Regions from separate parts of the Cellulosimicrobium sp. PMB13 genome, predicted to be linked through region 1. Evidence: predicted binding sites of a transcription regulator. Region 1 holds the regulator's gene; each other region holds the start of a gene.
The links. Region 1 encodes Rex, which represses fermentation and respiration genes when NADH is low (regulators of the CRP and FNR family bind a similar motif). Its sites were predicted from a motif close to CTTGTGAANNNNTTCACAAG; they were not measured.
Positions count from the first base shown of each region.

Region 1 (9,804 bases):
GGCGAACCTCTCGAGCAGCTCGGCGTGGCCGGACACGATGAGCAGGTCGTTCGCGCTGATGCGGGTCTCGGGCGTGGCGTAGAGGAACTCCTCGCCGGGAGACTTCACGCCGATCACGGTGACGCCGTAGCGCTCGCGCACCTTGGACTGGGCGAGGGTGAAGCCCTGCACCTCCTTCGGCGGGCGCATCTTGACGATCGTGAAGCCGTCCTCGACCTCGATGTAGTCGAGGAGCTTGCCGGAGACGAGGTGCGCGACGCGCGCCCCCGCGTCCGCCTCGGGGAAGACGACGTGGTGCGCACCGATGCGCTGGAGGATGCGGCCGTGCTCCGCGGAGATCGCCTTGGCCCAGATCTGCGGCGTCCCCAGGTCGACGAGGTTGCCCGTGATGAGCACGCTCGCCTCCAGCGACGTCCCGACGCCCACGACCGCGACCGGGAAGTCGCGCGCCCCGAGCTGCTCGAGCGCGACGGGGTTCGACGCGTCCGCCTCGACCAGCGGGATCTGGCCGCTCCACTGCGCGACGAGGTCCTCGTCCCGCTCCACGGCGAGCACGTCCTGGCCGAGCCGGTCGAGGGTCGCGGCGATCGCCGACCCGAACCGGCCCAGGCCGATGACGAGCACGCCCGCGTCCTTGCGCGGCACCTTCGCCTCGTCGCGGCGGGCGCGCTCGGCACGACCGCGCTCGACGATGCGCCGGGCGACCGGGTCGACCGGGGTCCGGTCCTTGTCGGTCGCCGGGAAGAGGGGGTCGGTCACGAGTACGGCCTTCCTGGGTGTGGAGTCGTCGTCGAAGCGTAGGGCCTGCACGGCAGGGAGCGTCAGCCGATGATCGGACGCTCCTCGGGGTAGCGCACGATGCGGCGCCGGTCCCGCAGCGCGAGCGCGGCGGCGAACGTCATGGTCCCGGTACGACCGATGAACATCAGGGCGACGAGGACGTACTTCCCGGCGTCGGGGAGGGTCGGCGTGATCCCGGTGCTGAGGCCGACGGTCGCGAAGGCGGAGATCGTCTCGAAGAGGATGACGTCGAGCGACGCGCCCGTGATCTCCAGCAGGAGCAGGCTCGACAGGAGCACCGCCGTCGCACCGACGAACGACACCGCGACGGCGAGGCGCAGCGTGTCCCGCGGGATGCGCCGGCCGTAGGCCTCCATGTCCCGGTCGCCCCGGGCCTCGGACACGATGGCGATGAGCATGACGGCGAGCGTCGTGACCTTGATGCCGCCCGCGGTGGACGCCGACCCGCCGCCGACGAACATCAGCGCGTCGGTGATGAGCCAGCTCGCCTCGTGCATCTCGGCGGTGTCGACGGTCGAGAACCCGCCCGAGCGGGGCATGACGCCGGCGAAGAGGGACGCGAGCAGCTTCTCCCCGACGGAGAGCGGGCCGAGCGTCCCCTTGTTCCCCCACTCGAGCGCCGCGAACAGCACCGTGCCGACGACCACGAGGGCGGCGCTCATGGTCAGCGTGAGCTTGGTGTGCAGGCTCCACTTCCCCGCGCGGCGGCGGTTGCGCATGACGTTGAGGATCACGGGGAAGCCGAGCGAGCCGATGAAGACCCCGAGGATGATCGGCAGGCACAGCATCCAGTCCCCGACGTACGGCATGAGGCCGTGCTCGGTGGGGACGAAGCCCGCGTTGTTGAACGCCGAGATGCCGTAGAAGATCCCGTGCCACGCCGCCTCGCCGAACGTCTCCTCGAGGACGATGAACCGGGGCAGCAGCAGGAGCGCGATGAGCAGCTCGAGCGACGTCGACGTGATGATGACGACCCGCACGAGCGAGCCGACCTCGCCGAGCCGCGTCGTCTTCGTCTCCGACGCGGTGAGGAGCTTCTGCGTGAGGCCGATGCGGCGCGAGACCGCCATGCCGAGGATCGACGCGAGGGTCATGACGCCGAGACCGCCGACCTTGATCCCGACGAGGATGACGACCTGGCCGTAGAACGACCAGTACGTGCCCGTCGGCACCACCACGAGGCCGGTCACGCACACCGCGGACGTCGCCGTGAAGAGCGCGTCGACGAACGGCGCCGAGCGGCCCGACGCCGTCGCCCACGGCGCGAGCAGGAGGGCCGTGAACAGTGCGATGACCGCCGCGAAGACCGTCACGGCGAGCCGGGCGGGGGACTGGCGGGCGAGGCGGTCGACGATCTCGCGCCCCTTGAAGAGGCGACCGTTCAGCCCTGACGGCATCGGTCCCCCCACCCAGGCTTCGGTCGCACCACGAGCGCAACTCTGCCATGCGGCCCGGGGCGCGTCATGTCGCCCCACCGGGCGATACCGTGAGCCATGCCCAGCAGCGACCCGACGCCGCCCTCACGTGCCGCCGAGGCGGTCGACGACGCCGGACCCCGCCGTGCGCACGTCGCCTGGGGGCCGGAGCTCCTCGGGTACGACTTCGGTCCCGGCCACCCCATGGCACCGACGCGGCTCGACCTGACGATGCGGCTCGTGCGCGACCTGGGCCTCCTCGACGGCGCGGAGGTCGACGTGGTCGGCCCGGCGCCGGCCGACGACGCCGTGCTCGCGCTCGTCCACGACGCCGCGTACGTCGCCGCGGTCCGGGCGGCGTCGGACCACGGCACCACCGACCCGCACCGCGGGCTCGGCACGGAGGACGACCCGGTCTTCCCGGGGATGCACGAGGCGGCGGCGCGGATCGTCGGGGGCTCGTGCGCCGCGGCCGACGCGATCGCCTCCGGCGCCGCCCGGCACGCCGTCAACATCGCCGGTGGCATGCACCACGCGAAGCCCGGCGCGGCCTCGGGGTTCTGCGTGTACAACGACGCCGCGGTCGCGATCCGTCGCCTGCGCGCGCAGGGTGTCGGGCGCGTCGCGTACGTCGACCTCGACGCGCACCACGGGGACGGCGTGGAGGAGGTGTTCTGGGACGACCCGGACGTGCTCACCGTGTCCGTGCACCAGAGCGGGGCGACCCTGTTCCCGGGGACCGGCCACCCGACCGACGTCGGCGGCCCGGGTGCCGAGGGCAGCGCCGTCAACGTGGCGCTGCCGCGCCGGACCGACGGCGCCCGGTGGCTGCGCGCGGTCGACGCCGTCGTGCCGCCGGTGCTGCGCGCGTTCCGCCCCGACGTGCTCGTCACCCAGCACGGCTGCGACGCCCATGGCGACGACCCCCTGTCCGACCTCGACGTGTCCGTCGCCGCGCAGCGCACGGCGGCCGCCCGGATGCACGGGCTCGCGCACGAGCTGACGGACGGGCGGTGGCTCGCGCTGGGGGGCGGCGGCTACGCGATCGCGCGCGTCGTGCCCCTCGTGTGGTCGGCGGTCGTGGGGGAGGTGGTCCACGCCCCCGTGGCGGCCGACCGCGAGCTGCCGGCGGCGTGGCGCGAGCTCGTCGCCGACGTCGCGGGGTACGACGCACCGCCGTCGTTCGGCCCCGACGTCGCCTGGCGCCCCTGGGCCGCAGGGTTCGACCCGGACGACGCCGTCGACCGTGCCGTGCTCGCGACCCGGCGCGCCGTCTTCCCCCACCTCGGCCTCGACCCGCACTTCGACTGACGTCCGCTCGCCCCCGTCGGCCCCGCGTTCGAGGCCACCGGCGCGAGCAGGTAGGCTAAGGGGCGGATTTCTCTCGTGTTGGTCGGCTCGTGGTCCACGAAACCTGATCAACCGTGGACCACGCGGCAGTCGCTCGACCGGTTCGGACCGTTCCGTCGCCGGCCGCCGACCCGCCGACCAGCTGCCGACCAGCACCGACCAAGCATTGCGAGGACCGTATGGGCTCCGTCATCAAGAAGCGCCGCAAGCGGATGGCCAAGAAGAAGCACCGCAAGCTGCTTCGCAAGACGCGCCACCAGCGTCGTAACAAGAAGTGACGTCGCGCGCGTCCTGACGCGCACCGACCGCCGAGCCCGGCACCCCGACGAGGGGTGGCCGGGCTCGCTGCGTTCCGCAGGCCGTCCCGCTAGAGACGCGCGATCCGCCGGTCGACGGCGCGCCGCACGGACCGCAGCACGAGCGCCCCCGCCCACACGGCGCCGGCCCAGCTCGCGGTGCGGACGCCGCTGCGGGCGACGCGACGTCGTCGGCCGCGGAACTCGCGGATGGGCCACCCGACGTCCTGCGCGTGGCGACGCAGCCGCGCGTCGGGGTTGATCGGGCACGGGTGGCCGACCGCGTTCATCATCGCGACGTCGTTGAGCGAGTCGCCGTAGGCGTACGAGGCCTCGAGGTCGATGCCCTCCCGCTCGGCGAGGGCCCGCACGGCGTCGGCCTTCGCGCGCCCGTGCATGAGGTCGCCGACGAGCCGGCCGGTGTAGAAGCCGTCCTCGTGCTCCGCGACGGTCCCGAGGGCCCCGGTGGTGCCGAGCCGGCGCGCGATGAGCTCCCCGATCTCGACGGGGGTCGCGGAGACGAGCCACACCTGGTCGCCCGCGGCGAGGTGCTCGTCGAGGAGGCGGCGCGTGCCGGGGTAGATGCGCAGGGAGAGGACGGTGTCGTACACCTCCTCGCCGATCGCGGTGATCTCGGCGACGGACCGCCCGGCGATGAGGTCGAGCGCGCGGGACCGGATGCGGTCGATCTGCTTGCGGCTCTCGCCGAGGACGAGGTAGCGCGCCTGGTGCGCGGCGAACCGGACGAGGTCCGTCGTGGAGAAGAACTCGCGGCGGTACAGCGCCTGCGCGAGGTGGAACGAGGACGCGCCCCGGATGATCGTGTTGTCGACGTCGAAGAACGCCGCCGTGCGGCGGGCGGGCGGCTGCCCGGGGGACGTCGGCATGTCGTCCACTCTATCGGCGCCCGGCGGGCGTGCCCCTACCCTGGGACGGTGAGCGCCGCCCAGTCGTCCGGTCCTGCCGGCCCGTCGGAGCCGTCCGGCGCGCCCCGCCCCGTCCCGCCGCCCGTGCTGCTCTACGGCCGCGCCGGGTGCCACCTGTGCGACGACGCGCGGGCCGTCGTCGTGCAGGTCTGCGACGACGCGGGCGTGGCGTGGGCGGAGGTGGACCTCGACGACCCGGCGACGGACCCGGCCGTGCGCGAGCAGTACGGCGAGTACGTCCCGGTCGTCACGGTGGCCGGGGTGCAGCAGGGGTTCTGGCGCGTGGACGCGCGTCGCCTCGCGCGCGCGGTGGGACGGATTTCGGGCGGGCGCCCCGACCTGGGATGATCGGCACCGGGTACGCACGAGCGACCGTCGACGAGGACGGTCCCGGGACGACGGTGGTGGCAGGTGGCTGAGCAGTTTGTCGGTGAGGTGACGGTCCCGGGGATCCCGAGCGCCACGGTGGCGCGGCTCCCCTCCTACCTGCGCGCGCTGCGCGACCTCGTCGCGCGCGGCGTGACGACGACGTCGTCGGTGGAGCTCGCGGAGCTGTCGGGCGTCGGTCCGGCGCAGCTGCGCAAGGACCTGTCGTTCCTCGGGTCGTTCGGCACGCGCGGTGTCGGGTACGACGTGGACTCGTTGGCGCAGTACATCACCGAGGCGCTCGGGCTCGTCGACGAGCACCGGATCGCGATCGTCGGGATCGGCAACCTCGGGCACGCGCTCGCGAACTACTCGGGCTACGAGCAGCGCGGCTTCCACGTCGCGGCCCTGCTGGACGCCTCGCCCCAGGTGGTCGGGACGCGCGCGGCGGGGATCGTCGTCGAGCACGTGGACGCGCTCGAGGACGTCGTGGCCCGCGAGCGCGTGACGATCGTCGTCCTCGCGACGCCTGCCGCGCACGCGCAGGCCGTGACGGACCGCGTCGTCGCCGCGGGCGTCAAGGAGATCCTCAACTTCGCGCCGCGCGCGCTCCAGGTCCCGGCGGACGTCGACGTGCGCGGGGTGGACGTGGGCAGCGAGCTGCAGATCCTCGCGTTCCACTCGCAGGCGCGAGCGCTCGCCGAGGCCAGGGAGTGAACCGCGACCGGTGACGTCGCTCCGGGCGCGCGCCGACCTGCGGAGGGCGGGCACGGCGAGAGGCCGCGTGCTCGTGCACGCGGCCTCTCGGAGCGCCGCCCCTGCCGGAGGGCGACGGGTGCCCGGCCGGGGTGGCCGGGGTTCGGCGTCAGGCCTGCTTGATGGCCGAGACGTCGAGCGTGATCTTGATCTTGTCGCCGACGAGCACGCCGCCCGTCTCGAGCGCGGCGTTCCACGTGAGGTCGAACTCCTTGCGGGAGATCTCGGTCTTCGCCTCGAACCCGGCGCGCGCGTTGCCGAACGGGTCGGTCGCGGTGCCCGCGAACTCGGCCTCGAGCTCGACCGGCTTGGTCACGCCGTTGATGGTGAGGTCGCCGGTGATGACGTAGTCGTCGCCGTCGCCCTGGATGCTGCGCGACGCGAAGGTCCACGTCGGCTTGTTCTCCGCGTCCCAGAAGTCGGCGCTGCGCAGGTGGTTGTCGCGGTTCGCGTCGCCGGTGCTGACGGAGGCGGCGTCGAGCTCGGCGGAGACCGTCGAGGAGTCGAGGTCGTCGCCGACCGCGATCGTCCCACCGGTGATCGCGAGGGTCCCGCGGACCTTCGAGATGCCGGCGTGGCGGACGGTGAAGGCGGCCTGCGAGTGCGAGGCGTCGATGGCGTAGGTGCCGGCGGTGAGGCCGGTGGGCAGCGGCGTGGCCATGGTGGCTCCTTCAGATCGGTCGTGCAGTGCCTCGCAGGGTTCCGCGAGGAAGTCCATTGGTTGAAGATTCAACCACAGTCGCGGATATCAACGCGACCCTGTGCACGTCTATTCCCGGTGGATGGAAGAATTGTCAGGACGCCCCGCCGAACCACCCGAGGACCGGATGCACAGCCCGAGGAACGCATGAGCAGCCAGCACGTCTCCAGCACCGCCGCCACAGGGCGCGAGCCGCGCTGGCTCGACGCCCAGCAGCAGGCGCAGTGGCGCGCCTACCTCGACGGCACCGTGCGCTTCATCGAGGCGCTCAGCCGCGACCACGAGGAGCGCTCCTCGGTCTCGCTCAACGAGTACGAGCTCCTCGTCCGGCTCTCCGAGAGCCCGGACCACACGCTGCGCATGTCCGCCCTCGCCGACGGTCTCGCGCGCTCCCGGAGCCGGGTCACCCACACGGTCGCGCGCATGGAGGCGCGGGGCCTCGTGCGCCGGTCGGCCAGCGTCGGTGACCGGCGCGGGGTGAACTGCGCCATGACACCGGAGGGCTACGACGCCCTCGTGGCAGCCGCCCCGGCGCACGTCGCGGCCGTGCGCCGCTACATGGTGGACGTCCTGACGCCCGAGCAGTTCCGCGCGCTCGGCGAGGCGATGGCCGCGGTCGCCCAGGCGTGCAAGGCGGACGACGACGCCTGACACCCGGTGGCGGCCCACCGGGCCGGCCATCGCCGATACTGGACCCATGGTCTCCACCACCGTCCATCTGCTGCGTCACGGCGAGGTCCACAACCCTGACGGCATCCTGTACGGCCGCATCAGCGGCTACCACCTGTCCGAGCGCGGGCACGAGATGGCCCGGCGCGTCGCCGCCCACCTCGCGGGCGAGCCCGGGCCCGACGGCGCGTCCCGGCCGCGCGCCGACCTCACCGTCGTCGTCGCCTCCCCGCTCCAGCGGGCCCAGGAGACGGCGACACCCGCCGCGGAGGCGTTCGGCGTCGAGCTCGGCACCGACGAGCGGCTCATCGAGGCCGCGAACCACTTCGAGGGCATGACGTTCGGCGTCGGCGACGGGTCGCTGCGCCACCCCCAGCACTGGCGGTACCTCTGGAACCCGCTCCGTCCGTCGTGGGGCGAGCCGTACGTCGAGCAGGTCGCGCGCATGCGCGCCGCCGTCGCGGACGCGCGCGACAAGGCGGCAGGCCACGAGGCCCTGCTCGTGAGCCACCAGCTGCCGGTCTGGCTCACGCGGCTCAGCTACGAGAACCGGCGGCTGTGGCACGACCCGCGCAAGCGCGAGTGCGCGCTCGCGTCGCTCACGTCGCTCACGTTCGAGGACGACCGTCTCGTGGGGATCCACTACTCCGAGCCCGTCGCGGACCTCCTCCCGGGGGCGTCCCAGGTCGCCGGGGCGTGACGTCGGTCATGCTGCGCCGCCAGGACGCCCGTTGTGCCCCTTTTACCGGGCCGTCTCTCAGCCTCCGCTCAGGTTCGGGCGCGACAGTTCGACCCGTGATGCCGTCGTGACCGCCCGTCCTCGCGTGCGCGCCCTCGCGGCGACCGGGCTCGCCGTGGTCGCCGCCGTGACCCTGTCCGCGTGCGCCCAGGACTCGGGCGCGACGACCGACGTCGTGGGTCAGGGCTACGTCTCCGGCGACGGGTCCGTGCGCACGTGGGAGGCCGACGACCGGGGCGAGCCCGTCACCCTCACGGGCACGGACTACGAGGGCGAGGCCGTCGACACCAGCACGTGGCTCGGTGACGTCGTGGTGCTCAACACCTGGTACGCGGCGTGCGCGCCGTGCCGTGCCGAGGCCCCGGACCTCGTGGAGCTCGCGAAGGAGCGCGAGGCCGACGGCGTCCGTGTCGTCGGGATCAACACGACCGACGAGGCCGGAGCGGCGCAGGCGTTCCAGCGCACGTTCGAGGTGCCCTATCCCTCGATCGACGACCGCAGCGGCGAGGTCGTCGCGGCGCTCTCGGGCACGGTGCCGCTGCAGGCCGTGCCCTCGACCGTGGTGCTCGACCGCGAGGGGCGGGTCGCCGCGCGCGTCGTCGGCCTCGTGGAGGGCACGACGCTCGGCGCGCTCGTCGACGACGTGCTCGCCGAGGACCCGGACGGGTCCGCGGGCGAGGCGGCCGGCTGACCGTGTCTTCACTCTCGTCGCTCGCGTCGGCCGTGCCTCTCGGCACGTCGCTCGCCGCCGACGTCGGCGACACGTTCTCGACCACGGTGTTCAGCGGGTCGATGCTCCTCGCGATCCCCGTCGCGATCCTGGCCGGGCTGGTCTCCTTCGCTTCGCCGTGCGTGCTCCCGCTCGTGCCCGGCTATGTCGGGTACGTCAGCGGCATGGCCGCGGCGAACGCGGGGACCGCGGGCTCGCGCGTCGCCGTCGTCGCCCCCAGCCGTGGCCGTGTGCTCGCCGGCGTCGGTCTGTTCGTCGCCGGCTTCACGGTCGTGTTCGTCACGCTCATGGTCGCCGCCGGAGCGGTCGGCGTGCACCTCGTGCGCTGGGAGGACGTCATCACGCGCGTGCTCGGCGTCGTCGTGATCCTCATGGGCTTCGCCTTCATGGGCGCCGTGCCGTTCCTCCAGCGCGAGCGCCGCCTGCACCTCAGCCCGCAGGCGGGGCTGTGGGGCGCGCCGCTCCTCGGCATCGTGTTCGGTCTGGGCTGGACCCCGTGCCTCGGCCCGACCCTCGCCGCCGTCCAGGTCCTGTCGCTCAACGAGGCGTCCGCGGGCCGCGGTGCGGTCCTCGGGGTCGCGTACTGCCTCGGGCTCGGGCTGCCGTTCCTCCTCATCGCGCTCGGTCTGCAGAGCTCGCAGCGGATGCTGGGCTTCCTGCGCCGCCACCGCCTCGCGGTCATGCGCGTGGGTGGTGCGCTCCTCGTGCTCATCGGCCTCGCGCTCGTCACGGGCCTGTGGGGCACGGTGACGACGGCGCTGCAGGGCTGGATCGGCGGATTCGTGACGGTGGTGTGATGAGCGACGAGAAGACCGAGCCGAGGTACCGGCCCGAGGGCATCCACGACGCGTTCGCCGAGGGCGGCCCCGAGGCGTCGGCCGCGTCTGGCGCGGGCGCCGGTGACGCGACGGGTGCGGCGGGTGCGACGGGGCCGAACGTCCCGAGGCTCGGGCTCGTCGGGACGCTGCGCTGGACGTGGCGCCAGCTGACGAGCATGCGCGTCGCGCTCATGCTGCTCATGCTCCTCGCCGTCGCGGCGGTGCCGGGTTCGGTCCT
Region 1 is NZ_CP145910.1:1,943,486-1,953,289, forward strand. Features, by position in the region: gene V5D56_RS08835 (potassium channel family protein) at 1-645, opposite strand, end outside; gene V5D56_RS08840 (TrkH family potassium uptake protein) at 822-2,198, opposite strand; gene V5D56_RS08845 (acetoin utilization protein AcuC) at 2,295-3,527, shown strand; gene V5D56_RS08850 (30S ribosomal protein bS22) at 3,746-3,844, shown strand; gene V5D56_RS08855 (HAD family hydrolase) at 3,934-4,749, opposite strand; gene V5D56_RS08860 (glutaredoxin family protein) at 4,798-5,136, shown strand; gene V5D56_RS08865 (redox-sensing transcriptional repressor Rex) at 5,200-5,871, shown strand; gene V5D56_RS08870 (YceI family protein) at 6,020-6,571, opposite strand; gene V5D56_RS08875 (MarR family winged helix-turn-helix transcriptional regulator) at 6,758-7,261, shown strand; gene V5D56_RS08880 (histidine phosphatase family protein) at 7,308-7,979, shown strand; gene V5D56_RS08885 (TlpA family protein disulfide reductase) at 8,086-8,709, shown strand; gene V5D56_RS08890 (cytochrome c biogenesis CcdA family protein) at 8,811-9,545, shown strand; gene resB (cytochrome c biogenesis protein ResB) at 9,545-9,804, shown strand, end outside.

Region 2 (9,804 bases), 990 kb from region 1:
CGCGGACGTCACGGCCTTCCTCGCGACGGTCGAGCACCCCGTGCGACGACGCGACGCCGAACGTCTGGTCCGGCTCATGCACCGGGTCACGGGCGAGGAGCCCCGTATGTGGGGACCGTCGATCGTCGGCTTCGGCACCTACCACTACCGGTACGCGAGCGGGCGCGAGAACGACACGGCTGCGGCGGGGTTCTCCCCGCGCAAGGCCGCGACGACCGTCTACCTCATGGACGGCGTCGACGAGCACGCCGAGCTCCTGGGCCGGCTCGGGCCGCACTCCGTGGGCAAGGCGTGCGTGTACGTCAAGGACCTCGACGCGGTCGACCTGGACGTGCTCGAGGAGATGGTCCGCCGCTCGTACACGACGCTGACGGGCTCTCCCGCGTTCGGGAAGCGTGCGTCCGGGCCGTCGGCGGGGTCGGCGGACCGGGCGCCCGCCTGACGGTCGGACGATCCGTCAGGCGTCGCCGAGGACCTGGAGCAGCGCGTGCTCGCCGATGGCGCGCAGGTGCGGGGCGTCGTCGGAGTGCGCGAGCAGGATCGACGTGAACAGCACGGCCCAGGCGAGCGCGCGGTCCCAGGTCGCGTCGTCGGTCCCGCACCGCGCGACCACCCGCTCCCGGAACGTCGTTCGGGCGGGCGCGTCGAACGTGAGCCACGCGGTCGCCAGGTCCGTCGCCGGGTCGCCGCTCGTGATGTCGCCGAAGTCGACCACGGCGACGAGGCGCGCGACGTCCGCCGTGGGTGCGCCGTCGCGGGCGCCCGAGGTGGCGACCAGGTTCGCCGGGTGCAGGTCGCCGTGCAGCCACACGGCGGGACCGGTCCAGACCGGGGTGTCGAGCAGGCGCACCCACAGGTCGAGCAGGCGAGCAGCCTGGGGCACCGAGCCGGACGCGAGCCGCTCGCGCACCACGGTGTCACGCGCCGCGAGGGGGACGCCCCGGAAGGGGTTGGCGGGCGCGTCCGGCGGCGCGGGGACGTGCAGGGCTGCGACGACGTCGGCCAGCGGCTCGGCCAGCCCGCCGCGCGACGCGGGGTCCACGGTCCACGCGGCGACGCCGCGGAACCACGGGACCACGCTCCACGACCACGGGAAGACGGGTCCCGCCGAGCCGTCGGACGGTCGGCCGACGCGCACCGGCGTGGGCACGGCGACGGGCAGCCGCGGGGCGAGCACGGGGAGCCAACGCTGCTCGTTCTCCACGAGACCGGCGGCCGGCGCGCGGCGCGGCAGACGGAGCGCCAGGTCGTCGCCGAGCCGCAGCACGACGTTGTCCCAGCCGTTCGCGACGACCGCGAGCGGCAGGCCGGCCAGATCCGGGTGCTGGGACCTGAGGAGGGCGCGCGCGAGGTCGACGGTGACGTCGACCTCGGCGGGAGGCATGAGGGGCACCCGCCGAAACTACCCGAGCCGTCGTCCTCGAACCCGTCCGCAGGGAGGCGACCCGGTCGGCTACCCTTCCGCGCATGTCGACATCACGTCCCGAGACGACGACGCGCGCGCCGCAGGCGTGGGCGACCCGGGAGGAGCTCACCGCGGCGCGCCTGCGCTTCGAGGCGCTCATGCCCGGATACCGGGCGCCGGCGGTCTACGGCACGGTCGTGCACCATGCCGACGGGACCACCGAGGTCGGTGCCGCGAACCGGGGGGAGCACGGGCTGCCCGCAGCCGTGATGTCGTTGCTCGTCGGCTGGGACGGCGTGACGCGGACCCTCGAGCTGCCCGGGGCGCTGCTCGCGCGGGCCGCCGAGCTGCTCGAACCGGCGGAAGCGGCGCGAGACCTCGAGCACCCGAACCTCCGGTCGTGGCGGCGGACCCTCGCGCACCTGGCGGGCCACCCCGGGTGCCGCGCCCTGGTCGTGCTCGTGGCCGACGAGCGGGACGCGCCCACGAGCCCGTACGACGTGCTGGTGCGGGAGCAGGTCGCTCACCGGAGCGCGTGACCGGGTGCCGCCGGCCGCCTCGCGTCCGAGCGGGCGCGCCCGGTGTCCGTCGGCTCCCTCAGAGCGGGGCGTCGACCGTGCGCGCGCGGTCCCACGGCTCGGTCCACCCGAGCCGGTCGAACAGCGCGTCGAGGAGCCCGCCCGTGAAGCCCCACACGAGGTGGTCCCGGCCGTCGGCGTGCACGAGGAAGCCCGGGCTCTTGTGCACGCGCCGCCCCTGGCGCACCGTCACGGTGCGTCGCCTGCCCGGGTCGAGCAGGTCCGCGACCGGGACGCGGAACACGTGCGCCGACTCCGCGTCGTCGACCACGCGCACGGGGGTGGGACGGGCCCACCAGCCGAGCACGGGCGTCACGAGGTGGTTGCTCACCGGGACGGGCAGCTCGCCGAGCGTCCCCAGCACCTCGACACCGGTGCGGTCGAGACCGGTCTCCTCGACGGCCTCGCGCAGCGCCGCGTCGACGGCGTCGTCGTCGGCCGGGTCGACCCGGCCGCCGGGGAAGGCGACCTGTCCCGGGTGGTGACCGAGCGTCGTCGCGCGGGCGAGGAGGAGGACGTCGAGGTCCCGCGCGACGGCTCGCGCGGCGTGGCCCGACGGCGCGCCGTCGAGCACGCCGAACAGCATGAGGACGGCCGCCGGGCGGGCCCGCGCGTCGAGCGCGCCCACGGCGACGCGCCACGGCGACGGCCAGTCGCCGCCGTCGTGGGGGAGGGCGGCGAGCTGGTCACGGGCGGGGGGTGGGGCCGTCGGGCCGTCGGGCGTCGCCACGCGAGGTCACCAGCTCACAGGGAGCGGGCGGCCCTCCTCGTACCCCGCGGCGGACTGGATGCCGACGACGGCGCGCTCCGCGAACTGCGCGAGGTCCGCCGCGCCTGCGTACGTGCACGACGACCGCAGCCCGGACGTGATCTCGTCGAGCAGGTCCTCGACGCCGGGGCGCTGCGGGTCGAGGAACATGCGGCCGGAGCTGATGCCCTCCTCGTACAGGCCCTTGCGCGCGCGGTCGAACGGCGAGCCGCCGGCCGTGCGCGCGGCGACCGCCCGGGCCGACGCCATGCCGAAGCTCTCCTTGTAGAGGCGACCGGTGCCGTCGTCGTGCAGGTCGCCGGGGGACTCGTAGGTCCCCGCGAACCACGACCCGATCATCACCTGGGACGCGCCGGCCGCGAGAGCCAGGGCGACGTCGCGCGGGTGCCGCACGCCGCCGTCGGCCCACACGTGCTTGCCCAGCTCGCGCGCCGCCGCGGCGCACTCCAGCACCGCGGAGAACTGGGGCCGCCCGACGGCGGTCATCATGCGCGTCGTGCACATCGCGCCCGGGCCGACGCCGACCTTCACGATGTCGGCGCCCGCCGCGACGAGGTCGCGCACGCCGTCGGCGGTGACCACGTTGCCCGCGACGACCGGGACGTCGGGCGCGACGGAGCGGACGGCGTCGAGCGCCTGGAGCATCTTCGCCTGGTGGCCGTGCGCGGTGTCGACGACGAGCACGTCGACCCCCGCGGCGAGCAGCTCCTTGGTCTTGGCCGCGACGTCGCCGTTGATGCCGACCGCCGCGCCGACGCGCAGGCGGCCCGCGGTGTCGAGCGCCGGGGTGTACACGGACGAGCGCAGCGCGCCCTTGCGCGTGAGAACGCCGACGATCGCGCCGTCGCGCGTCACGGGAGCGACCTTGAGGCGCGCCGTGTAGAGCTGGTCGAACGCGGCCTCGAGCCCGGCGCGCCCGCCGTCGAGGATCGACGCGTCGAGCGCGAGCGGGTGGTCGGTCATGACCTGGTGGACCTGCGTGAACCGGTCGACGCCGGTGCAGTCGGCCTCGGTGACGACGCCGACCGGGCGACCGTCGTCCACGACGACCGCAGCGCCGTGGGCGCGCTTGCCGATGAGCGTCAGCGCGGTGTGGACCGTGTCGTGCGGGCGGACCACGACCGGCGTCTCGATGACCGGGTCCTTGGACTTCACGTCCGCCACCACGTCGGCGACGACGTCGGTCGGGACGTCCTGGGGGAGGATCGCGATCCCACCGCGCCGCGCGACGGTCTCGGCCATCCGGCGGCCGGCGACCGCGGTCATGTTCGCGACGACGAGCGGGACCGTGGTGCCCGTGCCGTCCGCGGAGGAGAGGTCGACGTCGAAGCGGGACGTGACCTCGGAGCGCGACGGGACGAGGAAGACGTCGCCGTACGTGAGGTCGGTCGCGGGGGTCTGGCCGGGCAGGAAGCGCATGGTGCCATCCTACGGTGGCCAGCCGGGCTGTCCGCAGGGTGGAAGCGAACTTCCGCCCTGGTCCACGGGCGTCCCGTGCCGGAGTGTGCGTCAATGGCGTGAAGGTCTCGTCGTCCCGCGCACCGCTGCGCGGGACACCGCCGCGGAGCACCTAGAGTTGTGTGGCTGGTCGGACGGGAACGGAACGGAGCACTGCATGAGCCTGCTGAGCACGATCACCTCCCCTGAGGACGTGCAACGGCTGACCCCCGCCCAGTCCCGCGAGCTCGCCGCCGAGATCCGGGCCTTCCTCGTGGACTCCGTGTCGCGCACGGGCGGCCACCTCGGGCCGAACCTCGGCGTCGTCGAGCTGACGATCGCCATGCACCGCGTCTTCTCGTCGCCGACGGACACGTTCGTGTTCGACACCGGCCACCAGTCCTACGTGCACAAGCTCCTCACGGGTCGGCAGGACTTCTCCGCGCTGCGCAAGAAGGACGGTCTGTCGGGCTACCCGTCGCGCGCCGAGTCCGAGCACGACGTCGTCGAGAACTCGCACGCCTCGACCGCGCTCTCCTGGGGTGACGGCATCGCGAAGGCGAACGTCGTGCGGGGCCTGACGGACCGGCACGTCGTCGCGGTCATCGGTGACGGTGCGCTCACGGGCGGCATGGCGTGGGAGGCCCTCAACAACATCGCGGAGTCGCAGGACCGCCGGCTGATCGTCGTCGTCAACGACAACGGCCGCTCCTACTCGCCGACGATCGGCGGCATGGCGCACCACCTGTCGACCCTGCGCACGACGCGCGGCTACGAGAGCTTCCTCCAGTGGGGCAAGCGCACGCTGACCCGGTCCGGTGCGCCCGGACGGTTCGCGTACGAGTGGCTGCACGGGCTGAAGAAGGGTCTCAAGGACGTCGTCGCGCCGCAGGGCATGTTCGAGGACCTGGGGATCAAGTACATCGGGCCGATCGACGGTCACGACGTCGAGGCGATGGAGCACGCGCTCCGCCGCGCCCGCTCCTACGGCGCGCCGGTGCTCGTGCACGCGATCACCGAGAAGGGCCGGGGCTACTCCCCGGCCGAGCAGGACGTCGCCGACCGGTTCCACGCCGTGGGCAAGATCCACCCGGAGACCGGCCTGCCCGTCGCGCCCTCGCGCTTCGGCTGGACGAGCGTGTTCGCCGACGAGATCGTCCAGATCGGCCGTCGGCGGTCCGACGTCGTGGCGATCACCGCGGCCATGCTCGAGCCCGTCGGCCTCAAGCCGTTCTCGCAGGCGTTCCCCGAGCGCACGTTCGACGTCGGCATCGCGGAGCAGCACGCCGCGACCTCGGCGGCGGGCATGGCCTTCGCCGGGCTGCACCCGGTCGTCGCCGTCTACGCGACGTTCCTCAACCGCGCGTTCGACCAGGTGCTCATGGACGTCGCGCTGCACAAGGCGGGCGTGACGTTCGTGCTCGACCGCGCCGGCATCACCGGCGACGACGGTGCGAGCCACAACGGCATGTGGGACATGGCGATGCTGCGCATCGTCCCCGGCCTGCGCCTCGCGGCGCCGCGCGACGAGGAGACGCTGCGCACGGCGCTGCGCGAGGCCGTGGACGTCGACGACGCCCCGACCGTCGTGCGGTACCCGAAGGGCGCGCTCTCCGAGGCGCTGCCCGCGGTCGACACGGTCGACGGCGTCGACCTGCTCGCGGTGCCCGCGGACGCCGCGGTGTCCGGCACGGGCACGCCGGTGACCGACGCCGCCGCGACGGTCGCAGGGCCACGTCGCCGCGTCCTGCTCGTCGGTCTGGGCTCGATGGCGCAGGTCGCGCTCGGGGCGGCGGAGTCGCTCACGACGCACGGCGTGGACGTCACCGTGGCGTCGCCGACGTGGGTCCTCCCGATGCCGAGCGCGCTCGTGAAGCTGGCCGGAGAGCACGACCTCGTCGTGAGCGTCGAGGACGGTGTCGTCGACGGCGGCGTCGGGGCGCTCCTCGCGCAGCGCGCCCTCGAGTCCGGTGTGCGCACGCCGGTCCACGCGATCGGGCTGCCCGCGCAGTTCCTCGACCACGCGAGCCGCGACCAGGTCGCGACGGCGTCCCGCCTCACGGCCGCCGACGTCGCGCGCGACGTGCTCGACGGTCTCGCGGCGCTCGGGCGCGACTGACCTGCGCAGGCTCGCCGCGCCCGGTGACCGATCTCGCGCCCGGCGGCGGATCCGGCGCCGAGCAGCCGATCGCGCGCGGACGGGCCGACCGCGCGACCGCGCGACTGCGCTAGGGTCCGGCGCATGATCTGGCTCCTCGACCTCGACAACACGCTCGTCGGGCGCGACCTCGCGTTCGCCGCCTGGGCCCGCGGAGCGGTCGCGGACGCGGGCGGGGACGAGTCCGACGTCGTCGCGATCGTGGCGGCGGACCGGGGAGGCCACGCCCCGAAGACGGACGTCGCGCGCGTGATCGTCGACCGGCTCGGGTGGACCGACGAGCTGCCCGCGGTGGTCGAACGCTTCCGGCGCGGGATCCTCGATCACGTCGAGGCGTACCCGGGGGTGCTGGCCGCGCTGGACGCGCTGCGCGCGGACGGGCACCGGGTCGTCGTCGTGACGAACGGCACGTCGGCGCAGCAGCGCGGGAAGATCGCCCGCTGCGCCGTCGCGCCGCACGTCGACGCCGTCGTGGTCTCCGACGAGGAGCAGGTCGCCAAGCCGGACCCGCGCCTGCTCGAGATCGCGCTGGAGCGCATCGGCGCCGAGGCGGTCGACCGGCGCGAGGTCTGGATGGTCGGGGACGCTCCCCACCTCGACGTCGCCGCAGGTCGCGCGGCGGGTGTGCGCACGGCCTGGGTCTCGCACGGGCACGCCTGGGCGGGAGGGGCGGAGCCCGACGTGGTCGGCACGACGACGATCGAGACGCTGGCGCTCGCGGCGGCGACCCAGGAGGCGGCCCAGGTCGCGGCGACCGGTCCCGGGGCGCCCGCCCCGCTGTAGCGGTCGCTCAGGAGTGCGTGACGCCGACGGCCTTCTCGACGACGACGCGCAGGTCCCCGCCCGACTCGGCGAACCACTCGCGCTGTCGAGCCGCGCCGTTGCCGCGTGACCACAGCCGCCCCAGCAGCTCGGTCACGGTGTCGAGGTCGTCGTTGTCGACGAGCGCCTCGCGCACGTGCGTGACGAGCTGTCCCACGACGTCGTGCGCAGGTGCCGGGCGCCAGGTGAGCGGCGAGACGAGGTCCTCGCCCAGCCCCGAGCGGCCGGCGCGCCACGAGGCGGTGCGCAGGAGCTCGGTCCGCAGCTCGGGCGCGTCCTTGCCCGCCGCCGCCTCACGGGCCGCGGTCTCGACGAGACCGCGAGCGAGCGCAGCGACGAGGGCCGCGGTGTCCGGGTCGAGGCACACGTCGGCGATGCGGATCTCGACGGTCGGGTACCGCGCCGAGAGCCGGGCGTCGAAGTACACCATCGCCTGGTCGAGGATGGTGCCCGTCGCGACGAGCGAGGCGACGGCGTCGTGGTACGCCTCCGGGCTGCCGAACGAACGCGCCGGCCCCGAGGTGGGCCACCGCGACCACACCTGCGACCGGAAGCTCGCGTAGCCGCTGTCCTCGCCCTGCCAGTACGGCGAGTTGGTGCTCAGGGCGAGCAGCGTCGCGAGCCACGGGCCGATCCGGTCGAGGACGGCGACGCCCTCCGTGTCGTCCGCCACGGCGACGTGGACGTGGCACCCGCTCGTGAGCTGCTCGCGGGCGGTCAGCCCGAACGCGGCCCGCGCCTCGAGGTAGCGCAGGCGGCCCACCGTCGTGCCCTCGAACGGCAGCGGCGACGTGGACAGCGCGGCCACGCGGGCGCCGACCTGGTCGGCCGCCTCCTGCGCGCGGGCGCGTCCGGCGCGGATCTCCTTCGCGAGATCCTCCAGCTCGGTGCGCGGGTGCGTTGCCGTCTCGAGCTGCTCCTCCATGAACTCCGACTCGAGCGAGCCGGTGCCGCCGTCCTTGTCCGACGTCCCGGTCGCCTCGAGCGCTTCCTGGGCCTTGGCGACGGGTCGGCCGTCCTCCCCGACGAGCAGGAACTCTTCTTCCACACCTACGGTCCGTTTCACCCGGGAAGTCTCACACGGACGGGCAGCGCTTGCCGCCGGTGGTGCTCGCCGGCGGCACGAGCTGCTGCGAAGCGGCGGCCGAGGGTGCACCGAGGCTTGTGAAGGTGGTCACAAGATGTCTCGGCGGCGGCTCCCAGGGGCCCGATATCGTTGATATCCCGCCGTTCTGCTCCGTCGCGCCCGGCTCGGGACCTAGGTCCCCGGGAGGCCCGGAACCGCCCCACGCGCGGCCTGACGTCCCTAGCCTGGAGGTGGCGACGGAGCCCGGGGCAGGGTTGTCGAGGGCTACCGGGAGCCGGCCGGCGCGCGGACCAGCGCGTCAGGCACGAAGGAGGACCGATGACCAGCGTTTCCGAGGCACCGCGCACGCAGGGCGTGACCCGTCCGCAGACCGACGACGCCCACGTCCCCGCCTGGGAGGGCTTCGTGGACGGCCCGTGGCGCGACCATGTCGACGTCCGCGACTTCATCCAGCGCAACTATCGCCCCTACACGGGCGACGCCTCGTTCCTCGAGGGCCCGACGGAGCGCACGACCGGCATCTGGTCGACGCTCTCCGCGATGTTCCCCACCGAGCGCGAGAAGGGCGTCTACGACGTCGACCCGCACACCCCGGCGGGCATCACGGCGCACGCTCCCGGCTACATCGACCAGGAGAACGAGATCGTGGTCGGCCTCCAGACCGACGCGCCGCTCAAGCGCGCGATCATGCCGAACGGTGGCTGGCGCATGGTGGAGGGTGCCCTGAAGACCTACGGCTACGAGGTCGACGAGACGCTGAAGAAGGTCTTCAGCGAGCACCGCAAGACGCACAACCAGGGCGTGTTCGACGTCTACCCGCCGAACGTCCGGGCCGCGCGCAGCTCGCACATCATCACGGGCCTCCCGGACGCCTACGGGCGCGGCCGGATCATCGGCGACTACCGACGTGTCGCGCTGTACGGCGTCGACGCCCTCGTCGCGGCGAAGAAGCTCGACAAGCTCGAGCTCGACACGCAGCCGTTCAGCGAGAAGGTCGTGCGCGAGCGCGAGGAGCACGCGGAGCAGATCCGGGCCCTCGGTGAGCTCAAGGAGATGGCCGCGTCCTACGGGTACGACATCTCCGGTCCGGCGACGAGCGCCCGCGAGGCCGTGCAGTGGCTCTACTTCGCGTACCTCGCCGCGGTGAAGGAGCAGAACGGCGCCGCGATGTCGCTCGGTCGCACGTCGACGTTCCTCGACGTGTTCCTCGACCGCGACCTCGAGGCCGGGCGCATCACGGAGTCGCAGGCGCAGGAGATCGTCGACGACTTCGTCATCAAGCTGCGCATCGTGCGGTTCCTGCGCACGCCGGAGTACGACGCGCTCTTCTCCGGCGACCCGACGTGGGTCACCGAGACGATCGCCGGCATGGGCGAGGACGGCCGGCCTCTCGTCACGAAGAGCTCGTTCCGCTTCCTGCAGACCCTGTACAACCTCGGTCCGGCGCCGGAGCCCAACATGACGGTCTTCTGGAGCCCCGCGCTGCCGCAGGGGTTCAAGGACTTCTGCGCGCAGGTGTCGATCGACACGTCCGCGGTGCAGTACGAG
Region 2 is NZ_CP145910.1:2,930,686-2,940,489, forward strand. Features, by position in the region: gene V5D56_RS13170 (DUF1801 domain-containing protein) at 1-442, shown strand, start outside; gene V5D56_RS13175 (aminoglycoside phosphotransferase family protein) at 458-1,384, opposite strand; gene V5D56_RS13180 (hypothetical protein) at 1,468-1,944, shown strand; gene V5D56_RS13185 (NUDIX hydrolase) at 2,003-2,713, opposite strand; gene V5D56_RS13190 (GuaB1 family IMP dehydrogenase-related protein) at 2,720-4,171, opposite strand; gene dxs (1-deoxy-D-xylulose-5-phosphate synthase) at 4,368-6,308, shown strand; gene V5D56_RS13200 (HAD family hydrolase) at 6,432-7,130, shown strand; gene V5D56_RS13205 (carboxylate-amine ligase) at 7,138-8,235, opposite strand; gene pflB (formate C-acetyltransferase) at 8,575-9,804, shown strand, end outside.
Region 2: a site for Rex is predicted at 8,331-8,350, ahead of pflB (formate C-acetyltransferase). Genes of this name have one in related genera too.

Region 3 (9,804 bases), 2.0 Mb from region 1:
ACGCGGTGCACGTCGCGCATCTGGGCGAGGTACTGGATCGAGTTCGGCTCGAAGTACGTCTTCGCGGGGACCTTGAACCACTGCATGTTGTTGTTGCGTCGTCCGATCCGCTTGACGTTGATGAGGTTGACCGCGGAGACGTTGTTCGACACCGAGTTGGCGCCGTAGCTGCCGCAGCCGAGCGTGAGGGACGGCACGAGCGCGTTGTAGATGTCACCGATGCCGCCGAGCGACGTCGGGCTGTTCCACAGCACGCGCACCGCCTTGACGCGCGACCCGTACCGCTCGACGAGCGCCTCGTCCGACGTGTGGATCGCGGCCGAGTGCCCGAGCCCGTCGAGCTCGACCATGCGCTCGGCGAGCGTGATGCCGTGCTCGGTGTCCCGCGCGCGCAGCACGGCGAGGACGGGCGTGAGCTTCTCGCGGCTCAGGGGCTCCTGCGGCCCGACGTCGTCGATCTCCGCGAGGATGATCGACGTGTCGTCGGGCACCTCGAAGCCGGCCTCGCGCGCGATCCACACCGGCGACTGCCCGACGACCTTCGGGTTGAGCCTCGCTCCCCCGCAGCTCGTCCCGCTCGCCTCGACCCCGAAGATCAGGCGCTCGAGCATCGCCTTCTCCTGCGGCGTCGCGCGGTAGGCGTGCAGCCGGTCGAGCTCGCGCATCGCGTCGTCGTAGATCACGTCGTCGAGGAGGAGCGCCTGCTCCGACGCGCACACCATGCCGTTGTCGAAGGCCTTGGACATGACGACGTCGTTGATCGCCCGGCCGAGGTCGGCGCTCTTCTCGACGTACGCGGGGACGTTGCCCGCGCCGACGCCCAGCGCGGGCTTGCCGGCCGAGTAGGCGGCGCGGACCATGCCGTTGCCACCCGTCGCGAGGATGAGCGAGACGCCCGGGTGGTGCATGAGCGTGCTCGTCGCCTCGATCGACGGGTGCTCGACCCACTGGATGCAGTCGTCGGGCGCCCCGGCCGCGACCGCGGCGTCGCGCACGACGCGCGCCGCCTCGACCGAGGAGCGCTGCGCGCTCGGGTGGAACGCGAACACGACGGGGTTGCGCGTCTTGAGCGCGATGAGCGACTTGAAGATCGTGGTCGACGTCGGGTTGGTCACCGGGGTGACCGCGCACACGACGCCGACGGGCTCGGCGATCTCGACGACGCCCGTGAGCTCGTCGCGCCCCACGACCCCGACGGTCTTGAGCCGGGCCATCGAGTTCGGCACGTGCTCGCACGCGAAGATGTTCTTCGTCGCCTTGTCCTCGAAGACCCCGCGGCCGGTCTCGGCGACGGCCATCTGTGCCAGGTGGCCGTGCTTGCTCAGCCCCGCCACGGACGCCTTGAGGACGATCCGGTCCACGTCCTCCTGCGTGAGGCTCATGTACCGGTCGAGGGCCTTGCGCGCCCGCTCGACGAGGACGTCGATCTCCTCGGTCGTGCGGGTGCGAACCTCGTCCTGTCGGGTCTCGGCGACCTTCGTGCTCGCGCCCTTCGCGCTCATGCGTCCCCTCCGGAGCCCGGCCTGGCCGGGCGACGGGCCGCGGGTGCTGCCAGGGCCGGATGCCCCGGCTCCTTCGGCGGTCTCTACTTGTGAAGACTTTCACAAGTCGCTCGCCCGCGACAAGGTCCGGTGCGTGTCGCGGCGAACACAGGTCTTTGGTCCCGGCCCGGACCGTCGCCGTAGGGTGGGGTCCCATGACAGCCGAGCACGTGACGGACGCGGTCACTCCTGCGACCACCGACACCGACCCGTACCTGTGGCTCGAGGAGGTCGAGGGCGACGAGGCACTCTCCTGGGTGCGGGCCCGCAACGCCGAGGTCGCCGCGACGCTCGAGGTGCCCGCGTCGTTCGCCGCGACGGAGACGGCGATCCGCGAGGTCCTCGACTCCGACGCGAAGATCCCCGAGGTCTCCCTCATCGGCGACCGCCTGTACAACTTCTGGCGCGACGCCCAGCACGAGCGCGGCCTGTGGCGCCGCACGACCGTGGACTCCTACCGCACCGACGCGCCCGAGTGGGAGACCGTCCTCGACCTCGACGCCCTCGCGGCGCGCGAGGGCGAGAGCTGGGTGTGGCACGGCGCGAGCGTCCTGCGGCCGACGCCCGAGCAGCTCGCCGCGGGTGAGCCCTGGCGGCACGCACTGGTGGAGCTCTCCCCCGGCGGCTCCGACGCCGACGTGACGCGCGAGTTCGACCTCGTCGAGAAGCGCTTCGTCGAGCCCGCCGAGGGCGGCTTCCACCGCGCCGAGGCGAAGGGGTCGCTCGGCTGGGTCGACGCCGACACCGTCTACGTCTTCACCGACTTCGGCCCGGGGACGCTCACGCCGTCGGGCTACCCGCGCGTCGTCAAGCGCTGGACGCGCGGCACGCCGCTCGCCGACGCCGTGACGGTGTTCGAGGGCACCGACGAGGACATGTACATCTCGGCGTGGCGTTCGCACACCCCCGGGTTCGAGCGCGACTTCGTGCACCGCTCGAAGGCGTTCTACTCCGACGAGCTCTACCTCGCCGAGAACCCCGGGACGCCCGAGCAGGTCCTCACGAAGATCGACGTCCCCGACTCCGCCGAGGTCGGCGTGCGCCGCGAGTGGATGCTCGTCGAGCTGCGCGACGACTGGACCGCCGGCGGCGCGACCTACGTGGCGGGGTCGCTCCTCGTCACGCGCCTCGACGACTTCCTCGCGGGCGACCGCGGCTTCACCGTGCTCTTCGAGCCCACCGCCACGACGTCGCTCGCGGGCGCGACGTGGACGCGCCACCACCTCGTCGTCAACGTGCTCGACGACGTGAAGAACCGCCTCCACGTCCTCACCCCGCCCGCCACGCCCGAGGGCGACGACCACGCCGTGGGCGAGCGCGCGGCGTCGGGCACGGACGCGCCCTGGGTGCGCTCCGAGATCCCTGGCCTGCCCACGCTCGGCACGATCGGCGTCGGCGCGGTCGACCCGGTCGAGACGGACGACCTGTGGCTCGTCACGACCGACTACCTCACGCCGACCACGCTGTCGCTGGTCCGCCTCGGCGAGCACCCCGGGGACGCCGTCGCGCCCGAGCCGCTCAAGTCGAACCCGGCGTTCTTCGACACGTCCGGCCTGACGGTCGCCCAGCACTTCACGACGTCCGACGACGGCACGCGCGTCCCGTACTTCGTCGTCGGCCGCGCGGACCTGGTCGCGGGCGCCACCGGCACGGCACCCACGCTCCTCTACGGGTACGGCGGCTTCGAGGTCTCCCTCACGCCCGGCTACTCGGGCGCGCTCGGTCGCGCCTGGCTCTCGCAGGGCGGCGTGTACGTCGTCGCGAACATCCGCGGCGGCGGCGAGTACGGGCCGGCGTGGCACCAGGCCGCGCTCAAGGCCGACCGGCACCGGGCCTACGAGGACTTCGCCGCGGTCGCGCGCGACCTCGTCGCGCGCGGCATCACGACGCACGAGCACCTCGGCATGGAGGGCCGCTCCAACGGCGGCCTGCTCGCGGGCAACATGCTCACGCAGTACCCCGACCTGTTCGCCGCGGTGATCGTCGGCGTCCCGCTGCTCGACATGAAGCGCTACACGAAGCTCCTCGCGGGCGCGTCGTGGGCCGCGGAGTACGGCGACCCGGACGACCCGGACCAGTGGGAGTTCCTCCGCACGTTCTCGCCGTACCACCTGTTCGACAGCGACCGCGAGTACCCGCCGGTGCTCTTCACGACGTCGACGAAGGACGACCGCGTCCACCCGGGCCACGCCCGCAAGCTCGCCGCGCTCATGCTCTCCGCGGGCAAGGACGTCACGTACTACGAGAACATCGAGGGCGGCCACGGCGGCGCCGCGAACAACGCCCAGGCCGCCCACATGGCAGCGGTGCACTACCGCTTCCTCGCCGAGCGCCTGGCCTGAGAGACGCGTCGCCCGGCAACCATCGAGACAAGGGTCCCTGCCGCCGAGGTAGAGCCCTGGTTCCCGAGATAGAGCCTCGGTTCCCGAGATAGAGCCCTGGTCGTCCGACCAGGGCTCTATCTCGCCAACCAGAGCTCTACGCCGCGCGCAGGCTCAGGAGTGCGGGACCGTCGCGGTGATGAGCGTGCCGTCCTCGCGGCGGTTGCCGGACAGCGCGCGCAGGCTCGGACGACCGGGCCGGACCGGCCCCTGGTCCTCGAGGGGCACGCGCGTGACCTCGCCCGGCGCGACGTCGACGTCCTTGCCACGCACGGAGACCTGCACCGCGTCGCCCGTCTCGACGACGAGCTCGATCGCGTCGGGCAGCACGGTGACCTTGAGCCGCGACCCCTGCCACGTGAGGCGGTACGCGAGCGACTCCCAGCCCTGCGGCAGCCGCGGGTCGAACGTCAGCTCGCCGTTGTGGTCGCGCATGCCGCCGAACCCGCACACGAGGGCCGTCCACGTGCCGCCCGCGGAGGCGACGTGCACGCCGTCGGCGGCGTTGGCGTGGAGGTTCGCGAGGTCCACGAACAGCGACGAGAGGAAGTACTCGATAGCGAGCTCGTGGTACCCGACCTCGGCCGCGATGATCGACTGCACGACGCCCGAGAGCGTCGAGTCGCCGGTCGTCAACGGGTCGTAGTACTCGAAGTCGGCGAGCTTCTCCTCGGCCGTGAAGTGCTGGCCCTGGAGGAACAGCGCGAGCACGACGTCGGCCTGCTTGAGCACCTGGTAGCGGTAGATGACGAGCGGGTGGTAGTGCAGCAGGAGCGGCCGCCTGTCCGCGGGGGTGTGCGCGAGGTCCCAGATCTCGCGCTCGAGGAAGTGCGAGTCCTGCGGGTGGATGCCGATGCCCTCGGCGTACGGGATGGACATGTGGTCCGCCGCGCGCACCCACTCCGTGGGCTCGGTGATGCCGAGGCCGAGCCGGTCGGCCATCTGCGCGTAGTCGTCGGGGTAGTCCTCGCGCATCCGCTCGACGACGAGCGCCGCCGCGCGCAGGTTGAAGCGCGCCATGACGTTCGTGAAGAGGTTGTCGTTGACGACGGTCGTGTACTCGTCCGGGCCGGTGACGCCGTGGATGTGGAAGTTGTCGTCCCCGTTGACGCGCCAGAACCCGAGGTCCTCCCACATCCGGGCCGTCTCGACGAGGATGTCGACGGCCTCGCGCCGCAGGAAGTCCGTGTCACCCGTCGCGCGCACGTACTGCACGAGGGCATAGCTGACGTCGGCGTCGATGTGGTACTGCGCGGTGCCGGCGGCGTAGTACGCCGACGCCTCCTCGCCGTTGATGGTGCGCCACGGGAAGAGCGCGCCCTTCTGCGACAGCTCCTGCGCCCGGCGCCGCGCGGCGTCGAGCATCTGGTAGCGGAACCGGAGCGCGTTGCGCGCGTACCGAGGGCTCGTGTAGGTGAGGAAGGGCAGGACGTAGATCTCGGTGTCCCAGAAGTAGTGCCCGCTGTAGCCGGAGCCGGTCAGGCCCTTCGCCGGGACGCCGTTGCCCTCCGCGCGCGCCGTCGCCTGCGCGAGCTGGAAGAGGTTCCAGCGCACGGCCTGCTGGATCTCCGGACGCCCCTCGACCTCGACGTCGGACCGCGCCCAGAAGTCGTCGAGCCAGGCGCGCTGGTCGGCCATCTCCGCCGCGATGCCGCGGTCCCGGACGCGGTCGAGCGAGCGCCGGCAGCGGTCCACGAGCTCGCGCGACGGGACGCCGCGCGACGTGTGGTACGCGACGGTCTTCGTGAGCCGGATCGGTCGCCCGGGCTCGGCGTGCACGCGGAACACGTGCTTCGCGAGGTCCTCGTCGACCTGGGTGCGCACGTCCCACTCGTTCTCGGTCTCGAGGTGGTCGTCCGCGGCGACGGCGAGCGTCATGCCCGAGTTCGTGCACCGGTACGACAGCACGAGGCGCTCGTCGTCGCCCCACTGCGTCTGCGGCTGGAGGACCCGCCCGGCGAACTGCTCGGCCTTGCGCGGGTCGAACCCTTCCCCGAGGGACGCCGCACGCACGTGGTACTCGTCCTGCCCGTCCTGCCGGTTGAGCACCTGCGACGAGATGGCGACGGGGGCCGCGTCGTCGAGCATCGTCACCTCGAACGTCATGACGGCGAGGTGGCGCTCGACGAAGGAGACCATGCGCTCCGACCGGATCCGCACGCGCTTGCCCGACGGCGTGCGCCACAGTAGCTCGCGGCGCAGCACGCCGTCGCGCAGGTCGAGCGAGCGCTCGTAGTCGACGAGGTCCGCGACGGGCAGCAGGAGCGGCTCGTCGTCGACGTAGAGGCGGATCACCTTGGCGTCGGGCACGTTGACGATGGTCTGGCCGACCTTCGCGAACCCGTACGCCTCCTCGGCGTGGTGGATCGACCAGGTCTCGTGGAAGCCGTTGATGAACGTGCCGTGCGCGTGCGACTCGCGCCCCTCCTCGACGTTGCCGCGCATGCCGAGGTAGCCGTTGGCGGTGGCGAACAGCGTCTCCGTGACCCCGAGGTCCGCCGCGGAGAACCGCGCCTCGACGAGGCGCCACGGGTCGGCGGGGAACCGGAGCCGGTCGATCGTGTTCTGCTCGTCGGAGGTCTTGCGGATCACGCGGCACCACCCTCGCGGGCAGGCGCGTCGAGGACGGCGGCGTCGAGGTCTTCGAGGTCGCGCACGACGAGGTCCGCGCCGTGCTCCCGCAGCACCTCGGGACCCACGCCCCGGTCGACGCCGACCACCAGGCCGAATCCACCGGCCGCCCCGGCCTGCACGCCGGAAAGCGCGTCCTCGACGACGACCGCCGCGACGGGCGGCACGCCGAGGAGCTCTGCGGCACGCAGGAACATGTCCGGCCCCGGCTTGCCGGGGATGCCCTCGCGCGCCGCGACGTTGCCGTCCACGACCACCGTGAAGCGGTCCGCGAGGCCGGCGGCGGCGAGGACCGCCGGGGTGTTGCGCGACGACGACACGACCGCGACGGCCGCGCCCGCCGCCGTCACGGCGTCGAGGAACCGGACCGAGCCCGGGTAGGGCGAGATGCCCTCCTCGGCGAAGATCCGGTTGACGATCTCGTCCTTGCGGTTGCCGAGCGCGCACACGGTGTCCTCGCCCGGGGCGTCGTCCGCCGTGCCGCGCGGCAGCTCGACGCCCCGCGACGCGAGGAACGTCGCGACGCCGTCGTAGCGCGGCTTGCCGTCGATGTGGGCGAAGTAGTCGGCGGACGTGTAGGGCGCCAGGCCGCGCTCCGTGCTGAACGGGGCGAACAGGCGCTCCCAGGCGCGCATGTGGAGCTCGGCGGTCGGGGTGAGGACGCCGTCGAGGTCGAAGAGCACGGCTCGCAGGACGGGCATGGGGGTCCTTCGCGGTGGGCGGGGGCGGGGAGCGGTCCGATCTCTGGTCGGTCCGGGCGTGCAGGATCATGACAGGTCGTGGCACGCGAGGACCACCCGGGCGGGTGGCGCCCGCGCCGAGGACCAGCCTACGCACCGGGGGAGGTTCGCGAGAAGCCGCTCAGTCCTGCGCGCGCTCCGCGAGCACCTCCGCGACGCGGCCGAGGTTCGCGAGCAGCGCACGGTGCTCGTCGGGCGTCCCCCCGACCACCCGACCGAGTCCCGCCGCGTGCGTGCGCGACGCGCCGAGGAGCGTCACGTCGTCGAGAGCGGCAGGTGGGAGACCGATGCGGCGCCAGGGCGTCGCGACGAGGTCCGCGAGCTCGCCGAGCGCCGGGCCGGCGCACTGCGAGACCTTCGCGGGCGGCAGCGCCGCCCACAGCCCCACGCCCCGCTCGACGGCCCGCGCGACCGTCTCCCACAGGCGCTCGTCCCACGCGCCCAGGGCCAGCCCGACGGCGTCCGCACCCGCCAGCACGACCGGCGCGATCCCGACCCGCGCCGACCCCACGTGCACGACCGTCGACGCGTCGGACGCGCGCGCGGCGTCGAGCACCGGCCGCAGACCGTCGACGAGGTCCGGTCCCGCGACCGCGCGCAGCCGCGAGAATCCCGAGAAGGTGGGCAGGGCGCCCGCCCCGACCGCGGCGAGCAGGGGCTCGTCGAGCTGCACGACGACGTCGGCCCCGGGGACCTGGCGCCGCACCTCGGCGACGTGCTCACCCACCCCGGCCGCGAGCGCCTCCACGAGGTCGTGGACGGCGCCCCGGTCGGACAGCACGCGGTCGCCGCGCGCCAGGTAGAGCTCCGCCGCGAGCGTCCACGGGCCCTGCACCGTCACGGCGAGCGGACCGGTGTACCCGGAGGCCGCGATCGCGAGCGCCTCGACGTCCTCGCGGACCAGTGCCTCGGCGCGGCGCTCGTCGGCACCGGGGTGGTCGGCGAGCTTCCAGCCGTGCGGACCGAGCTCGACCGGCAGGCCGGGCAGCAGCGCGGCCGTGCGCCCCGTCGCGTCGGCGCCGGGACCGCGCCCGACGAGCTGCGCGAGGAACGGGATCCCGCGCACCCCCGTGGGCACCGCGGCGAGGTCGCCGAGCACCGTGAGCTGCGCCTCGAGGACCTCGCCCTCGCCGCCGGGCCAGGGCCCCAGGCCCGTCACGGCCGTCATCGGACCGCTCCCCGGACAGCCGGGGCACCACGTACGTCACGGATCATGCGTCCGTCACCTCTCTCCAGGAGTACTCGAAGGACGGAGCCGTGCCGAGACCTCGCCGAGGCCCGGGGGCGCACCTCTGCCCGGGACGGTACCCACCGGAGGACACGACCGACATGAGGGTCCACGACGACGGCCGTCGCACGACGGCACCAGACCACGGCCTGCGCGGTGCCACGGCGGTCAACAAGGCCGTCGCGATCACCGTGCACACGCAGGCCATCCCGGGCAACCACGCCGACGCGCTCGCCGCGCTGCTCGCGCCCGGGTTCCGCGACCACGACGCCGGCCGGGACGGCGGGGTCGAGTCGCTCGTCGCGACCATGCACTGGCACGCCGACGCGTTCGACGACCAGCGCGTCGACGTGCTGCACGCCGTCGCGGAGGGCGACCTCGTCGCGCTGCACGTCGAGGTGAGCGCGCGCCACACCGGCTTCTACCGCGGGCTCGCGCCGACGGGGCGACGCTTCCGCGTGCGCGAGATGCACGTGCTGCGCTTCGCGGAGGGGCGCGAGGTGGAGCACTGGTGCGTGCGCGACGAGCCGGCGCTCGCGCGAGCCCTCGCTCAGGACGACACCGCCGTGCGGGCGGGCTGAGCCGACACCGGGGCGGGAGCGCCACGGGACGCACGCGAGGCACGGTAGGCCCGGTCGACCGTGGCCTGGCCGAGCACGCGCGTGCCCGCGTAGACGACCAGCGACTGCCCGGCGGCGACGCCGCGCAGCGGCGTGCCCGTGAGCTCGACCGTCATCGCCGCCGTGTCCCCCACGTCGGCGGAGCCGCCGTCGGTGGCCCGTACGCGCGCGGGCACCGGGGCGCCGTGCGCGCGGACCTGCACCTCGGCGTCGAACGGATCCCCCGGTCGGGCGAGCGGTGCGGGGCCGTCGAGGACGCCGTCGAACCAGACCGCTCCCCCGGCCTCGATCCGGTCGACGCTCAGCAGCTCGGCCGGTCCGACGACCACGCGGTTCGCCGCGGGCTGCACGTCGAGCACGTAGCGGGGCCGACCGTCGGGCGCCGGGCGGTCGATCCCGAGCCCCTTGCGCTGGCCGACCGTGTACGAGTACGCGCCGTCGTGCTCGCCCAGGACGCGGCCCTCGGTGTCGACGACCTCGCCGGGGCGCGAGCCGAGCCGGTCGCGCAGGAACCCTTGCGTGTCGCCGTCGGCGACGAAGCAGATGTCGTACGAGTCGGGCTTGGCCGAGACGGAGAGCCCGCGGCGCGCGGCCTCGGCGCGGACCTCGTCCTTCGACGCGAAGTCGCCGAGCGGGAACATCGCGCGCGCGAGCCGCTCGGGT
Region 3 is NZ_CP145910.1:3,918,948-3,928,751, forward strand. Features, by position in the region: gene adhE (bifunctional acetaldehyde-CoA/alcohol dehydrogenase) at 1-1,502, opposite strand, end outside; gene V5D56_RS17600 (prolyl oligopeptidase family serine peptidase) at 1,697-3,883, shown strand; gene V5D56_RS17605 (glycoside hydrolase family 65 protein) at 4,037-6,514, opposite strand; gene V5D56_RS17610 (HAD family hydrolase) at 6,511-7,254, opposite strand; gene V5D56_RS17615 (hypothetical protein) at 7,415-8,461, opposite strand; gene V5D56_RS17620 (ester cyclase) at 8,623-9,102, shown strand; gene mnmA (tRNA 2-thiouridine(34) synthase MnmA) at 9,072-9,804, opposite strand, start outside.
Region 3: a site for Rex is predicted at 1,589-1,608, ahead of adhE (bifunctional acetaldehyde-CoA/alcohol dehydrogenase). Genes of this name have one in related genera too.